Regions from separate parts of the Cupriavidus sp. 05L310 genome, predicted to be linked through region 2. Evidence: predicted binding sites of a transcription regulator. Region 2 holds the regulator's gene; the other holds the start of a gene.

Region 1 (8,452 bases), on a different contig from region 2:
TTGATGGCGTCGCGGATGCCCTGCAGCGAGTTGTTGGTGCTATCGATCTTGATGTCGAAGCCGCTGGTGCCGGATGCCGGCGGCGGATTCGCCGCGAACGTTGCACCGGTGTACTTGCCGGTCGCCGGGTCCAGCGTACCGCCGGTGATCGTCCCGAAGTCGATATGAATGGTACCGGTGCCGATCGCATCGGTCAGCTTGGCCTGCCCGGCGGACACCAGTGATTGTGACTGTGCCAGGGACGACACGTTGACAGCATAGGTGCCCGATACCGCGGAGGTGCTTCCGACCGCGCCAAGCACATTGGCGGCGGACGATGTAGCGGTCGTCGAGTTGAAGAAGTTCGGATCGGATAGTTGCTTAGCCGCCCCCTGGAATGCCGACAGCATGCTCTGCACCTGACCGTAGGCCGACAGCTTCGCCTGATAGCTGGTGGCCCGGTTCTGGATGGCCGTGAGCGGTGCCTGTTCCGCCGTGGTGAGCTGGTCCAGCAGGGTGTTCAGGTCCAGGCCGGAGCCCACGCCAAGGTTCGAGATGGTTGCCATATCGTTCTTATCCGGGAAATTACTTAAACAGGGCTGAGCCGGCTACCGGTCTCAGGCTTCTTGATGTACGAACAAGCCTTGCGCCTTTTGCAGGGCGTGGGCGATGCGCATGACCTCTTCAGAGGGCAGTTGCCTGATGACGTCGCCGGTGTCCTTGTCCACTACCTTGGTGATCACGCGGTGGGTATCCTGGTCGATTTCGAACTCCACATTGAATGCGGTGGTGCGCAACAAATCCTTCAGGTGCTGGATGGCAGCGTCTTCGGTCATGACAGGAGCTGCTTGTTTGTTTGCGCCAGCCTGCGTGCCAGCGCTGTTATCGCTCGCGGGTAAGGCAGAGGGCGTGCCATCGCGGCCTGCGGGAGGCAGGGCCGGGGAGAGCGGCAGCGGCGGGATCAAGCTTGTCGGATTTGCCATGACCGTTGTCGGGGGTGGGTTCGAAACGCTTTCGCAGGGCACAGGGGCCCTGCGAAAACACTCCGGCACAAGGCCGGGCTTGTAGCCCGGCCCTGCTGCTTCGTGTTACTGCATTAACGCAGCAGCGACAGCACGCCTTGCGTGGTCTGGTTCGCTTGAGCCAGTACCGAGGTACCAGCTTGCTGCAGGATGTTGCCGCGGGTCATGTTGGACACTTCCGTAGCGTAGTCAGCGTCTTGAATACGCGAGCGCGACGACGACAGGTTGGTGATGGTCGTGCCAAGGTTGGCGATGGTGGAATCCAGACGGTTCTGGATCGCACCCAGCGAGCTGCGCAGCTTGTCAACCATCGACAGGGCCTTGTCGAGGACGTCCAGCGGATTGGCGGTGGAGGTCTTACCGCTCGTAGCGTTGAGGGTGAACTTCCCAGCGTTCGCCGAGTCTTCATATACCGCGTTCGCCGAGCCATCGGTCACCTGGCCGTTGCTGTGAACGAACAGCTTCTCGGCCGTGTTGGTGGTAAGCGCGCCGTTCATATCAACATTGACCGGGTTACCACCCGTCGTAACCGCACCGCCAGCTGCGGTGATGTAGGTAGCGCCACCGAGCACCGTAGTGATTGCATTGGCGCCGTTGCTTGCTTGAACCTGAGTTGTCAGGGCTGCCGCCGAGATATGCAGATTAGTCGCATTTGCCGTCGCAACGCCGCCAGTGAACGCGTAGCTGGGAGCGTTGGCCGCGTTGCCCACGGTGATTGAGCTCAACTTACCGGCTGCACCCGATGTGCCGATTGCCTTGATCAGGTCGCCAGCGCCGCCGCCGTTGTTGATATCCGCCTGCGTGAGGGTGCCGGCCAGATCGTTCTCGGTCAGGTTGCCTGCAGCGTCCACAAACAGCTTGTTACCGCTGGTGGCCGAGGTCAGCATGCCATTGCTGTCAATGTTGGCGGAAACCGCTTGATTGTTGCCGATTTTGATCGACACATTGGTAACGTTCCCAGCAGCCGGCTTCAGGTCGCTCGAGATGCGCGCGGCAGTACGTGCCGTGTCGGCAAAGGAGAAGTCCGTGCCGTTATAGGTGTAGTTTGCGATGGTGGCAATGCCGGCGTCGTTGACCGTATCACCAGTAGCAACCTTGCCGAGCACATTGGCCAGCGTGGCGCTGTCAGCGCCAGTGTAATTCTTGGAGTAGGCGGTGGTGCCGTTGGTCGTTGCGCCTGCGGTAAAGCCGGCTGCCAGCAGGTCCTGGCTGGTAGCGGCCGTATTCGGCGTGCCGGTGCCAGACACGTTGAAGCCGGTCATGTTCAGCGTCTTCGTGCTGATTTCCTGCAGATTCACCGAGATGGTCTGGCCGTCGCTGGCGCCAACTTGAATGTTCAGGGGCTTTGCCGAGCCAGACAGTACCTTGACGCCGTTGAAGTCGGTCTGCGTGGAGATGCGGTTGATTTCGTCCATGCGCTGGCCGATTTCATCCTGGATCGACTTCAGGTCGTCTGCCGAATTCGAACCAGTCGCTGCTTGCACCGACAGGGTACGGATACGTTGCAGGTTGTTCGTGACTTCGGTCAGCGCGCCTTCAGTCGTTTGCGCCAGCGAGATGCCGTCGTTAGCATTTTGCTTGGCTTGGGTCAGGCCGTTGATGTTGGCGGTGAAGCGGTTGGCAATGGCCAGGCCGGCTGCGTCGTCCTTGGCGCTGTTGATGCGCAGGCCCGACGACAGGCGTTGAATCGCCGTGTTCAGTTGCGATTGCGATGCATTCAGGTTGTTCTGAGTCATCAGAGACAACGAATTGGTATTAATGACTGACGCCATGGTACGACTCCTATATGCAGTGATTTATGCAGTCCGGCGGGTGCCGTAACGTTGGCTGACTGCGTTGCAGTGCGTGTAGTGCCTCCGTTGTTAGGGTTATCGACCGGGGCGGGAAAAGATTTAGTGTGATCTTTGGGGCAATGTGCAGAAGTTTTTTCGCGGATAGCTTCCGAGCGGCTCTGGGGGTGGCTGATGCGGGCGGGGCCATCGCACGAAAGCTGCGCCGCTTGTGCGCACAACCGGCTGGCGCGCCCTCCCTGGTTATCTCCGCTTGCGGGTCCGTGGCGTATACAAACTCACAAACTCCGGCGAAGTCTCCGCCCCGGGCACCGCCGCCATGGCCTCCGGCGCATGGGCGGGCGTGATCACGGCAATGGCGTGCTTGTAGACGACTTGCGGCTGCGGGTCCCGCGGCGATTCCGCCAGCAGCACCATATAGTTGTCCGAGGCCACGATCACGCCGTGCAGGCGAATGCCGCTCGACAGGTGTACGACGACAGGGCTGTGGCTGGCGCTGAGCGTGGAGAACTGCAGCTGCTGCAGTTGCCTGCTCGGACGGGTGATCCTGGTTTCCTTCTTGTTCACAACGTCTCCGGAAGAGCCCGCACGGGTTCTGGCGGCTGGCAAGGGTCCAATATATGGGCCCGGGCAATAGGGGTGTTACAGCACGGCCTGGGGCGGGCTGCGGCGTGGCCTGGGTGCGGCGGGGGATGAAATATCCGCTCTCTGTGCTGGCGCTGGATCTGGCTGCATGGATCACGTCCGGCCCCGACGTGTGTCCGGGCGGTGGCTCCGATGCTGCCCCGCAAACGTTGGCGGTAGGGGCAGCCGGAAAAGACGGGGGTACTTCAGGCGCGAGAGTAACAAAATTTTACAAATCGGAACGGTTGGGGGGGCGCACCTGAGATGGAGGGTTTCCTCTAATAAAACTCTTGCGTCACATGCTGCGGTTTGCCTTGTTTGCACTTGTGCGGCAAGTCCCAACGTCACCAGCGCCCGCAACCCCCGTTCAGCATAGGTTTGCGGGCGGCAAGGTGACCCTGGCCTGCAGTTGCGATGTTTTCCATGCCGCCCATTCGTCACTTGAATGGCGTCGCCAGCACTTTTTCTATCAGAGTTATCCCTGATAGAAATTGGATTTACACCTCATGTAAGCAGGTTTATATTCGCTAACGAGCCTTTCGGCTCATAGCAGTCCTGGAAAGCCTACGAGCACCCCGCGCGTGGGCTTCTTTTTTTGCGTACCCACTTGTTTTGTTGTGCGCCTTTGGTTGCATGCGCCGCTGGCAGCACTTCAGAGCGCCTGGTTAACATTAGACGACAGGTCGCATCCCGCCAATCGTTCGAATTGCCGGGCTTTTCCCCCTCATATTTCGTTTTGTTCCCGTATTTTCCGTTTTCTTCGGAAATGTCTTAACTTAGCCCTCAAGCTTGCCCCGCTCCCTGCCGTTAAGCCCGCGGTGCGGCGTCGTCCCGGAAATCTGTCCGGGGCGCGGAAAAGCGCGCGCGACGAGAATAAAAGGAGCCGGGAAGATGCGTTGGTTGCGAAGCTTTGGCATTGGGGCGCGCCTGACGGTGGCGTTTTCGCTGGTGGCGTTGCTGCTGGTTGCCGTGGCGGTGCTGGGCATGACGTCCCTGCGCACCATGAACGAATCGATGCGCATCACCGTGGAGGGGCGCTTGTTCAAGGTGCTGGATATCGAGCGCGTCAAGCAGGATGCGTTGCGGATCGGCATTCTGGTGCGGGATGCCACCATGAACGAGGACCCGGTCGCGGTAAAGCGCAATGCCGAGCAGATCGCGGGGCTGCGCGAGAAAATGGGCACCACGCTGGATGAACTTGGGAAGTGGCTGTCCACGTCCGGCAGGCCGGAGACCCGGGAGTTGTATCGCGGGCTGACCGAGGCACGCGCTGCCTATAACGGCCAGCTCGACATGGTGCTGCGCCAGTTGCAGGGTGGCGAGTTCGATGGTGCACGCAGCGCGCTGGTGGCGACGCTGCCGGCGGCGCAGGCGCCATATTTCGACAAACTGAGCGAACTGTCCGAGACCGGACGCAAGGTTGCGCTGGCTGCCGTGCAGGAGGCGAACGCCAGTTATGAGACGGCCCGCAACCTGCTGCTGGGCCTGGCCGCCGTCGCGGTGGCCCTGGCGGCGGCCCTGGGCATTGGCATCACGCGCTCGATCACGCGACCGGCTCGCCATGCGCTGGAAGCGGCACAGGCGCTGGCGCACGGCAACCTGACGTACGCGATCCAGGTGCAGAACGATGACGAAATGGGCCGCATGCTGGGCGCGCTGGAGCGCGCTTTTGGCCAGTTGGCGGCACTGGTGCACGGCATCCAGGGCGCGACCCGCTCCATCGGTGGCGCTACCCGGGAAATCGCCAGCGGCAATACCGATCTTTCCCAGCGCACCGAAGAACAGGCTGCCTCGCTTGAGCAGACTGCGGCCTCGATGGAGCAGCTGACCTCCACGGTCAAGCAGAATGCCGCGAACGCGCGCCATGCCAACGAACTGGCGGTGAGTGCCTCGGGCGTGGCGATCGAGGGCGGGCGCGCCGTGCGTGGCGTGGTCGAGACCATGCAGCATATTTCGCAATCGTCGGCCAAGGTGGCCGAGATCGTGGGCGTGATCGAGGGGATTGCCTTCCAGACCAATATCCTGGCACTGAACGCAGCGGTGGAAGCCGCCCGTGCCGGCGAGCAGGGACGAGGCTTCAGCGTGGTGGCGGCCGAGGTGCGCAGCCTGGCCCAGCGCTCTTCGTCGGCAGCCAAGGAAATCGGGCAACTGATCAGTGGCTCGGTGGGTCAGGTGGCCCATGGCGCCAAGCAGGTAGAGGACGCGGGCCGCACCATGGACGATATCGTCGGGGCGGTGAAGCGCGTGACCGACATCATGGGCGAGATCGCCGCCGCAAGCGAAGAGCAGTCGTCCGGCATCGAGCAGGTCAACCTCGCCATCAGCCAGATGGAAAGCGTGACGCAGCAGAATGCCGCGCTGGTGGAGCAGGCCGCCGCCGCCGCCGAGAGCCTGCAGCAGCAGGCCGCCGGGCTGGTGGATGAAGTGTCCCGCTTCCAGGTGGCTCCGGAAGAAGCGCATGCGCAGCCGCGCCAGGCGGTACGGGAACCGGCGCGCATGCCGGTGCCGCAAGCGGTACCGGTAGCACGCGTGGCGCCGGCCGCCCCGCGTCCGGCGCCACATCCTTCCGCTGGCGCCAGGAGCCATCCGGCGGCACGCCAGGGCACGGCGCGCCCGGTCCGGACCGGCAGCGCCGCACCGGTGAAGCCAGCCGTGCAGGCAGCACCTTCAGCACCCGCGGCCCCGGCCGCTGGCGCCAAGGCAGCCACCCGGCCCGCGGTGGCGGCACCGCGCACCGGCGCGGCCGGCACTACCCGCGCCCCTGCGCTGCCCAGCAAGGCCCGTGCTCCGGTGGTGCACCAGAAGCGCGAACCCGTGCTGGTGTCCAAGCCGCTGCCGGCCGCGCGCGCGGCCCGGCCCGCCGTAGCAGCGGCACCCGCGCCGCGCCGCGCCGCGCGCACGCCGGCCGCTGGCGGCCTCGCCGTGGCCAATGGCGACTGGGAATCCTTCTGAGTTCTGCCGCGCCGTCCTGGCGCGGAGCCCGGCAAGCCTGCCGGCGGCGGCTGCAAGGCGAAAGGCTTAGGCCTACAATATCGCCCTTGTATACAAAAAACAGACAGGAGCGATGTCGCCCGTTCGCGGCGGCATCGCACTCCGTGTCCCTCGCCGTGCGTTCTCTCTCCCGCCAGCCCATGCCCGCCGTCTCCCCGCCATCCTCCCCCTCTCTGTCCGCAGCATCCCCGGCCCCCGGCACGGGGGAGGCTGGCAGCCACGGCCATGCAGCGTCCGGGCTCCCTGCCGTGCCGCCGGTGCCGGTGATGCAGGTCATCTTCGGCCTGATGCTGGCCATCCTGCTGGGGGCGCTCGAGCAATCGATCGTCGCCGTGGTGCTGCCTGAGATCGCGTTGCAGCTCAACGGCTTCGAGGAGATGGCGTGGGTGGTTTCGGCCTACCTGGTGGCTTCGACGGTGGTGACGCCGATCTACGGCAAGCTGTCGGACGTGCTGGGGCGGCGCTCGGTGCTGTCGTTTGCCATCGTGCTGTTCCTGCTGGCCTCGGTGTTCTGCGCGCTGGCGCAGACCATGCCGCAGCTGATCGTCGCGCGCATCCTGCAAGGGCTGGGCGGCGGCGGCCTGATCTCGGTGTCGCAAGCCACCATCGCAGATGTGGTACCGCTGCGCGACCGTGGCCGCTACCAGGGTTACGTGAGCGGCGTGTGGGCCGTGGCCAGCATGGCCGGCCCGGTGATCGGCGGCTACCTGGCGCACTACCTGTCGTGGCGCTGGATTTTCTGGATCAACCTGCCGCTGGCGCTGGTCGCGCTGGTGGTGGTCCGCCGCGCGCTCAAGCACCTGCCGGCGGGCGGGCGCCGCCATCGCATCGATTACCTTGGCGCGCTGCTGTTCGGAGGTGGCCTGACCGGCGTGCTGGTGTTCCTGACCCGGCTTGGGCAGGGCCATTCGGCCGCGACGCCGCAGACCGTTGGCCTGCTGGCGGCAGGCCTGGCCGCCATGGTGCTGTTCGTGTGGCAGGAGCGGCGGGTCAGCGACCCGATGATCCCGCTGGCCATGCTGCGCGTGCCGACGGTCGCGATCTGCTGCATCACGCTGTTCCTGTGCTTTTTCCAGTTGATCGCCATGTCCGTGCTGCTGCCGCTGCGCTTCCAGGTGGTGGGCGGCGTGCAGGCTGACACGGCCGCGCTGCGGCTGGTGCCGTTGACGCTGGCCATCCCGTTCGGGGCGTTTTTTTCGGGGCGGCTGATGTCATGGAGTGGCCGCTACAAGCCGCTGCAACTGGTGGGCTCGCTGGTCGCGCCGCTGGCGATCGTGTCGTTGGCGTTCGTCGATCCGCATGCGGTTGTGCTGACCGGGCTGGTGATGGTGACGCTCGGGCTGGCCATCGGGCTGCAATTGCCCAGCGGGCTGGTGGCCACCCAGAACGCCGTGCCCGCGCACCAGGTGGGCGTGGCCACGGCGCTGACCGCCTTCTCGCGCATGCTGGGCGGCGCGGTCGGCGTGGCGGTGCTGACCACGGTGCTGATCGCGCTGTTGCGCCGTGGCGGCATGGGCGTATCGGACCTGGGCGGCGGCGAAGACATCCTCATGAGCATGTTCCACCGTGCCATGACAGGCGGCGATACGGCCGATGCGGGCGCGGTGCGCGCCGCCGCCGAAGCGGCGTTCCGCACCCTGTTCCTGCTGAGCGCCGCCGTGTCGCTGATGGCGCCATTCCTGGTGGCGCGCCTGCCGGAAGCCGCCTTGCGCGGCAGCACGAGCACCAGCGTGGCGGCGAGCATCGATTAAGGCGGGCGGCCGCCGGCGAGTTCAGGGGCGGGCCTGCGCGCCTGGCGCGCCTTTCCCCAGGAAGCCGAACTCCACCGGCGTCTTGGCGTAGAACACCTGGACGTCTTCCTCGGCCAGCCGGTCGAACAAACGCTGCACCTCCTCTTCCGTGGCAATCACGGTGATTTCTTCCGGCCGGTCGGCCAGTTCCAGGAAATGCCAGGTGTGAAAGCGGCGGTCATGGCCGATGCCCTCGGCCGCCACCGTGTGCGTGGCGCCGCGGATATGCAGGTCCCTCAGAACCTGCAGCAACCAG
Region 2 (8,452 bases):
GTCGCGCTGATGAGCGCACCGATCCACGAGGCGCTGCTGCACATGCTGGAGATGGTGCTGAGCGCCTGCGCCATGGTGGCGGGTTCGCTGGTGCTGGTGGCGGCGATCGACGTGCCCTGGCAATACTGGACGTTTTACAAGAAGCTGCGCATGACCAAGGAAGAGGTCAAGCAGGAGCACAAGGAAAGCGAAGGCGACCCGCATATCAAGGCGCGCATCCGCCAGCAGCAGCGCGCCATGGCAAAGCGCCGCATGATGTCCGAGGTGCCCAAGGCTGACGTGGTGGTGACCAACCCCACGCACTTCGCCGTGGCGCTGCGCTATGAAGAAGGCCGCATGAGCGCGCCGCGCGTGGTGGCCAAGGGCAGCGAGGCGATTGCCGCGCGCATTCGCGAGATCGCCGTCGAGAACGGCGTGCCGTTGCTGTCCGCGCCGCCGCTGGCGCGCGCGCTGCACCGTCACGTAGAGCTGGGCCAGGAAATTCCGGCCGGCCTGTACACCTCCGTGGCTGAAGTTCTGGCCTGGGTCTATCAACTGAAGCACTGGCACCACAGCAACGGCCCGCACCCGGAGGCACCCTCCGAGTTGCCGGTGCCTGACGAGTTTGCCGTACCGGAAAGCCAAGCATGAACGCATTGACCTCGCTGTTCAACCTGCCCGGCGGGCGGGGAGGCGGCCAGATGAAGGCCCTGGCCGGCCCGCTGCTGATCATCATGATCCTCGGCATGATGATCCTGCCGCTGCCGCCCTTCGTACTGGACTTGTTGTTTACGTTCAACATCGCCCTGTCGATCATGGTGCTGCTGGTGGGCATGTACACGCAGAAGGCGCTGGATTTCGCCGCCTTCCCGGCGGTGCTGCTGTTCACCACGCTGCTGCGCCTGTCGCTCAACGTGGCCTCGACCCGGGTCGTGCTGATGGAAGGGCACACCGGGCCGGACGCCGCGGGCAAGGTGATCGAGGCCTTCGGCCACTTCCTGGTGGGTGGCAACTTCGCCGTGGGTATCGTGGTGTTCGCCATCCTGGTGGTGATCAACTTCATGGTCATCACCAAGGGTGCGGGGCGTATCGCCGAAGTTGGCGCGCGCTTCATGCTCGATGCCATGCCCGGCAAGCAGATGGCGATCGACGCCGACCTCAACGCCGGCCTGATCAACGAAGACGGCGCCAAGAAGCGCCGCGCCGAGGTATCGCAGGAATCGGACTTCTACGGCGCCATGGACGGTGCCAGCAAGTTCGTGCGCGGCGATGCCGTGGCGGGCCTGATGATCATGTTCATCAACGTTGGCGCCGGCATGGTGGTGGGCATGGTGCAGCACGACCTGGACTTCGCCACCGCGGTGCGCAACTACACCCTGCTGACCATCGGCGACGGCCTGGTGGCGCAGATCCCGGCGCTGGTGATCTCCACCGCCGCCGGTGTGATCGTGTCGCGGGTCTCCAACGAGCAGGACGTGGGCCAGCAGCTGACCGGCCAGCTGTTTTCCAATCCGCGCGTGCTGTACCTGACCGGCGCCATCATCGGCATGATGGGCATCATCCCCGGCATGCCGCACTTCGCTTTCCTGGCCTTTGCCGGCGCGCTGGTGTGGTTCGGCCGCTACGTGGCACGGCGTGATGCATCGCAGGCGCAGGAGAAGAAGCGCGAGGACCGCGCTCCCGCGATGGTGCCCGAGTCGACCGAAGCCAGCTGGGACGACGTCAGCCTGGTGGACCCGCTCGGCATGGAAGTGGGCTACCGCCTGATCCCGCTGGTGGACCGCGCGCAGAACGGCGAACTGCTCGGCCGCATCAAGAGCATCCGCAAGAAGGTGGCGCAGGAGATCGGCTTCCTGGTGCCGGTGGTGCATATCCGCGACAACCTGGAACTCAAGCCCAACGCCTACCGCATCACGCTCAAGGGCGTGGAGATCGGCCGCGGCGAAGCGACGCCCGGGCAGTGGATGGCGATCAACCCCGGCCAGGTCTCCGGCCCGTTGCCGGGCACGCCCGGCCAGGACCCGGCATTCGGCCTGCCGGCGGTGTGGATCGAGGGCGGGCTCAAGGAGCAGGCGCAGATCTACGGCTACACCGTGGTGGATGCCAGCACAGTAGTGGCCACTCACCTTAACCACCTGATCCATATGCACGCGGCCGAACTGCTTGGCCGCCAGGAAGTGCAGTCGCTGCTGGACCGCATCGCCAAGGAATCGCCCAAGCTGACTGAAGACCTGGTGCCCAAGGTCATCACCCTCACCGCGCTGCAGAAGATCCTGCAGAACCTGCTGGACGAGAGCGTGCCGATCCGCGACATGCGCACCGTGCTGGACGTGGTGGCCGAGCACGCGCCGAAGATCAGCGATCCCAACGAACTCACGTCGCTGGTGCGCGTGGCGCTGGGGCGTGCCATTACCCAGCAGTGGTTCCCCAACGGCGCTGACCTCCAGGTCATCGGCCTCGACGCCGGGCTGGAACGCGTGCTGTCGCAAGCGCTCACTAACGGCGGCGGCATCGAGCCTGGCCTGGCCGATGCCCTGCTGCAGCAAACGCAAAATGCGGTGAACAGGCAGGAACACCTGGGGCTGGATCCCGTGCTGCTGGTGCCGCATCCGCTGCGCCCGCTGCTGGCGCGCTTCCTGCGCCGGACCATGCCGCAGCTCAAGGTGCTCTCGCATGCCGAGGTGCCGGACAACAGAAATATCAGGATCACCGCCATGATCGGTGGCGCAGCGTGAGGGGTTTCGCAAGATGAGCGTAGCTAAATTCGTGGCGGCCAATGGCCGCGAGGCCTTGCGCCAGGTGCGCGAGGCAATGGGACCGGACGCCGTGGTGCTGTCCAACCGCACCGTCGAGGGGGGCGTGGAGATTGTCGCCATGCGCGACACCGATCTCGGCGCCATCGCCAGCACCGCACCGGTATTCACGCCGCCGCCCGCCGCCGTGGTGGCCGTCGACGGCGCCCTTGGCGACCTGCGCGGCGAACTGCAGACCATGCGCGCCATGATGGAGCGGCAGTTCTCCGGCGTAGGCACCCACAGCCTGCCGTCGCTGGGCGGCGATCCGCTGCGCGATTCGCTGTTTACCTGGTTAGTGACTGCTGGCTTCTCCGGACAGCTTGCGCGATCGCTGCTCGGCCACCTGCCGCTGGGTCATGACCGGCCCGCCGCCATGACCTGGATCCGCCAGGAGCTGGCGCGCAAGGTCCCGGTGCTCAACGACGAAGATGCGCTGTTCGCGCAGGGCGGCGTGCTGGCGCTGGTCGGCCCCACCGGCGTGGGCAAGACCACCACCACGGCTAAGCTGGCAGCGCGCTTCGTGCTCAAGCACGGCCCGGAACGCCTGGCCTTGCTGACCACCGACACTTTCCGTATTGGTGCGCACGAGCAACTGCGCATCTACGGCGACATCCTGGGCGTGCCTGTGCACGCGGTCAAGGATGCGGCCGACCTGCGCTTCGCGCTGGCGGCGCTGACCGATAAGCACCTGGTGATCATCGACACCGTCGGCATGAGTCAGCGCGACCGCAACCTGTCGGAGCAGATCGCCATGCTGGCCGGCGTGCAGGCGCCGGTGCAGCGCATCCTGTTGCTCAACGGCGCCAGCCACGGCGACACCCTCAACGAAGTCGTGCACGCCTACCGCCACGATGCCACGCCCGACGGCGGCATCGACGGCTGTATCGTCAGCAAGCTGGATGAAGCCACGCACCTGGGCTCCGTGCTCGACGTGGTGATCCGGCACCGCCTGCCGGTCTACTACGCCTCCACCGGCCAGCGCGTGCCCGAGCACCTTGAACTCGCCAACGGCGTGTCGCTGGTCGAGCGCGCGTTCCAGACGCCGCGCCGCGGCTCCGTATTCGCCGACGCGGAAGCCGCGCGCCGTGCCATGCCCGCGCAGGACGATGGCGACGCCACCCGCGCGACCAGCGCCGGCGGCGCCGACGGCATGCTGCGCTCGCTGACCGACAACGCCAACGCGGTGGGCGATTGCGTCCAGCAGCTGAACGCTGGCAGCTACAGCTTCGAGCTGGTCCGCTCGCTCTGGCAGCAGCGCACCGAGAACGCGCCCTCGCCGCGCCTGATGGCGCAGCAGGTGCGCGAAGCCGCCTGCCGCGACCTGAGCCGCCATTGCGATCGTTTCGTGCTTTCGCTCAGCGCCACGGTCGCCGCGCCGGTGGCAGGGCGCCGCGCGCCGCGCCCCTGGCAACACACGCTCTGGCTGGCTGACCGCGACGGCCTGCCGCTGGCGGCCGCCGCCGCGCCCGCCGGCCGCACCGGCCCGGCGCTGCAAGCCGGGCAAGGCGGATGGGAAGCCGACGCTGCCACCCTGTGCGCCGCCATCGCCGCCGCCCGTACCGTGGTCAATCTGCTGGATGCCATGCCCGCCGCCGCCACGCTGGCGCGCTGGCAGCAAGCCGGCGAGCGCTGGCTTGCCACCGCGCGCAAGACCACGCGCGTGGTCAGCGGTGGCGCGGCCGTCAAGCTCGATGCGCTGGCCGAAACGCTGACCTTCCACGCGGTGGAAGATATGGACTATCGCGGCCGCGACGCCGTGCAGTGGATCGCGCAAACGCCGGTGCGCGTGCTTGAGGGCCAGGCACGTGGCACGCGCGGCGCCGCCGAGAGCGGCATCGAGGCCGGCCTGCTGGTGTCGCGCGTGGTCGATCGCGAGAACGGCCAGACGCTAGCGGTTCACTACCTGCTGTGCGACCCGGCGTTGTCGGCCGAGGGCGTGCAACTGGCCCGCTGGGCCCGCTGGGCTGAAGCCGGCGAAGCGCAACTTCGCACGCTGCGCCACGCAATGGATCACCTGGGGCAGGGCGGGCAGGCAGGCGGCAACGAATCCTCGCTGGCCGAAGCGCAAGCCTGCGCGCGTCTGCTCGCCCTGCAGATGGCGGTAGCCGCGCTGCGGCTGGAGCAAGCGTGCGACGACAGCGCCGCCGCGTTCCTGGCGCGGCTGACCGGCCGCGCGCCCGCCCGCCAGATGCCGGCCGCCGCCGTGCTGGTGGAAGGCCTCGGCCGTTTGCTGGCCTTGCTCGGCGTGCTGGAGAACTACCCCGGCCGAGGTGGCCGCGCCACGCCGTCCGCCACCCACGAAGCGCCGCAGGAGGCCTTTCATCCCGGCGACGCCGCCGGCCTGCTCGAAGCGAGCATGAACGGCAGCCGCGTGTTGCAAACGCTGACGCAGGGAGAATAAGACGTGACTTCACTCGCCTCCGACCAGGCGGAAAGCTTGCGGCGCATGCTGGCGCCCCGCGCCACGCGCCGCATCGCGGTGGTCGCGAGCGATGCCGGTGCCGGCGCCACCACGGTGGCCCTGGGGCTGGCCAACGCACTCGCCATGCAAGGCGAGCGCGTCCTGCTCATCGATGAAGACCGCTTCGGCGCCCGCGCGACCCGCCTTGCCGGCGCCATGCCGGAAGGCACCCTGGCTGCCGTGCTGGGCGGCACCGTGACGCTGGAAGCCGCGCTGGGCAAGCGCCCGGCCGGCACCATCGCGGTGTTGCCCGGCAGTCCGCAGGCCGGTGGCGGACTGCAGGCGCTGAATGGCTTTCGCACTGTGCTCACCGATGCCCGCAGCGACGCAGACGGCGGCTTGTCGCAGGTAGCCGGCACGGCGCACAACCTCGTTGTGGTGCTGCGCGCGGAGCCGGCCTCGATCAAGGCCGCCTATGCCTGCATCAAGCGGCTCAATCACCTGTACGCCTGCCGGCGCTTCCACCTGGTGATCAACGCCGCCGCCAGCGATGCCGCCGCGAGTGCCGTGCTGGGCAACCTGGCGCGCACCGCCAGCCAGTATCTCGGCGTCGAGGCGAGCCCCGCCGGCAGCCTGCCGTACGACCCGCTGGTGGAACGCAGCGTGGCACTAGGCCGCTGCGTGGTGGAGGCCTTTCCCGCGGCGCCCGCTACCGCCGCGCTACGCCGCATCGCCACGGGCATTGCCAACTGGCCCTTGTCCACCGATTCCCGTTCAACCCCGACGGCGCCGCTGGCGCCGTCAGCCCCGGCCCTGGCTTAAACGCCTGGGCCTGCAGCCAGGACTCACGAGAATTCCACCATGTACACGATTCAGGGAAAGCTCGAACAGACCGACACCGTGACGGCGCATGCCTCGCTGGTGCGTCGTATCGCCCTGCAACTGGCAGCCAAGCTGCCTGCCAGCGTGCAGCTCGATGACTTGATCCAGGCTGGCATGATCGGCTTGCTCGATGCCGCCAAGCGTTACGAGGACACCCACGGTGCGCGTTTCGAGACCTATGCCAGCCAGCGCATCCGCGGCGCCATGCTTGACGAGGTGCGCGCCAATGACTGGCAGTCGCGCAGCCTGCGCCAGTTCACCCGGCGCATCGAACGCACCGTGCGCGGCCTGGAGCAAACGCTGGGCCGCGCGCCGCTCGACTCCGAAGTGGCGCAGGAGCTTGAGCTGCCGCTCGACGAATACCAGACACTGCTCAATGAAGTCTATGGCTGCCAGCTGCTGCACTACGAGGACTTCGAGCGCTCCGGCGAAGAGGACTTCCTGGACCGGCACCTGAGCGTCAGCGACGATGGCAACCCGCTCACTGTGCTGATGGAAAGCGGCATGCGCGAAGCGCTGATCCGTGCCATCGAGCGGCTGCCGGAGCGGGAAAAGCTGGTGCTGTCGTTGTGCTACGACCAGGAGCTCAATTTGCGTGAGATCGGGGCGGTGCTGGAGGTGACGGAGTCGCGGGTCTGCCAGATTCGCAGCCAGGCTATTACGCGGCTTCGTTCGCAGCTGCGCGGCTTGCTATGAGGGGCTGGTGCCATCGTCTTGGCGCTGCGGTGCTGGCCGCGGCCTGCTGCGCGGCCTGGGCCGCGCCCGCCGGGCCGCTGCATTCCTGGTCGGCTTCCGTGAACGGGCCTGCGCTGCATGGCAAAGGGTTGCGTACGGTGTCGCCGCCGATCTTGCCTACCGGTTACTTGCCGCAGGCGGAGGGGGCTATTACTACCGTGCGGTGGCGATATAGTTTTGCTAGTACGCCGCCTAATGAGCTGCAGGCTTATTTGTGCAATGCGCAGCGTTGTGTGTTGTTGCCGGGGGCGGAGGGGCTTACCGAGGCGTTTAGCGGGGATGATGCGGCCAAGGGGTTTGTGTTTGCGTTTCAGGTGCCTGGGCGGGGGGCGCTGATGCCGGTGTTGTTGGGGCAGTCGAATCAGGTTACGGTTAGTTTTAGGTGATGTTGCTGTTGCTGGCGGCGGTGGGTTATAAAAACATAAATTCAAAAGCTTAACGTCAAAGGCGGTTTCACCCCCCTGCGGGGGGCGACCTACTTTCTTGTCTTGCCAAGAAAGTAGGCAAAGAAGCGCACCGGATGGGGCGACACCCCCTCGGGATCCAGCGAAAAGAGCGGCCGGGACCCAAACTCGCATCGCCTTAAGGGGATACTCAAACATGGGTCCCTCTTTTCCGCTCTTTTCGCCGGATCCCGAGGCGCCCCATACGGCCTGGTACACCTTGACGGCTCGCTTCGCATCGCGTTGGGGTGTGGCCCGCCCCTCGGGCGCTCCCCACGGCTACACCGATCGTGGTTCTGGCGGCATCGCTTCTTCTTGCAATTCCTTCACGGTTTCGAGCCTTAGAGCCTTCGGGGTTTGACGGGAGCGCTGTTGTCCAATGTTGCGCTGGAGCAATCCGGTGTTCGGTGCGCAAGGGCCGGGCTTGTATGTCGGGGATCTCGAAGGTACGCCGCTGATTGGCGCATTGACTCGCTTCGCGCAGCACGGTTGCCGCTCGCCGAGCGTTGATACCTGCCGGTGAACGTCAAAGGTGGTTTCACCTCACTGCCCGGGGTGGCCTGAGGGGGATGCGCTGTCGCCTTCTGTTGCCAAGCGGCCTTTGATCCGGGTGGTTCCTAGAACCGCTTCTTGATGTTGCGGACTAACCAGTGGCAGTCCAGGTCGGATCCGGAATCAAGATCCGGAAACCATCAGCCGCTGGCCAGGCTGACCCCTTGCGGCCCAGTCTGCGTCCGTCCATCCTTCCCGTAGAGCGTCGCATTATCGCCACGCTGACGCAGCGCCAGGATCGCTTCTTCGGTGAATTCAAGATGCGCGTCCACCACGGCGGAATTGAGCGCATTGGCATCGCGCGCGGTGCGCGCGGCAAACACCAGCGTCCGCCATGCGGCTTCAACGCCCGCATCGATCTGCCGCCCGAACAATTGTCCGCCCGCGCCGGTGCGAATGCCCAAAGCCCCCATCTGTGCCTCGCGGGTGCGCGTCAAGGCACTCAGCAAGCCGGCAAGTTCGACCTTGCGTTCCAGCAACCCGGCCAGGGCCTGGTAGTCGCCGGCCTTGATCATGGTTCTTTCCTCGCCGAGCACGGCGGCGAATTCCTGCGCCAGCTCGGTTTCGCGGCGCAGGTTCTGGATCAGGGACTGGCTCATGGCTTGCCTATCGTGGGTATGGGTTGGCTAAACAAATGGCCGCGCAGCAGGGATCAGGCGCCGCCG

Evidence for each region. Region 2 encodes FliA, which starts transcription of late flagellar genes. Its sites were predicted from a motif close to CTAAAGTTTNNNNNNNNNNNGCCGNTA; they were not measured.
Region 1: the regulator FliA is predicted to act here: its motif matches at 2,871-2,897, upstream of AC1DS6_RS17460 (flagellin N-terminal helical domain-containing protein).

The regions. Positions count from the first base shown of each region.
Region 1 covers NZ_JBFTOX010000022.1:38,769-47,220, reverse strand. Annotated here, with positions in the region: gene fliD (flagellar filament capping protein FliD) at 1-545, opposite strand, end outside; gene AC1DS6_RS17465 (flagellar protein FlaG) at 597-962, opposite strand; gene AC1DS6_RS17460 (flagellin N-terminal helical domain-containing protein) at 1,076-2,773, opposite strand; gene AC1DS6_RS17455 (RNA chaperone Hfq) at 3,035-3,358, opposite strand; gene AC1DS6_RS17450 (methyl-accepting chemotaxis protein) at 4,307-6,367, shown strand; gene AC1DS6_RS17445 (MDR family MFS transporter) at 6,673-8,157, shown strand; gene AC1DS6_RS17440 (DUF190 domain-containing protein) at 8,179-8,452, opposite strand, start outside.
Region 2 covers NZ_JBFTOX010000006.1:12,339-20,790, forward strand. Annotated here, with positions in the region: gene flhB (flagellar biosynthesis protein FlhB) at 1-630, shown strand, start outside; gene flhA (flagellar biosynthesis protein FlhA) at 627-2,714, shown strand; gene flhF (flagellar biosynthesis protein FlhF) at 2,728-5,175, shown strand; gene AC1DS6_RS05240 (MinD/ParA family ATP-binding protein) at 5,179-5,997, shown strand; gene AC1DS6_RS05245 (RNA polymerase sigma factor FliA) at 6,037-6,753, shown strand; gene AC1DS6_RS05250 (flagellar protein FlhE) at 6,750-7,178, shown strand; gene AC1DS6_RS05255 (flagella synthesis protein FlgN) at 7,928-8,386, opposite strand; gene flgM (flagellar biosynthesis anti-sigma factor FlgM) at 8,440-8,452, opposite strand, start outside.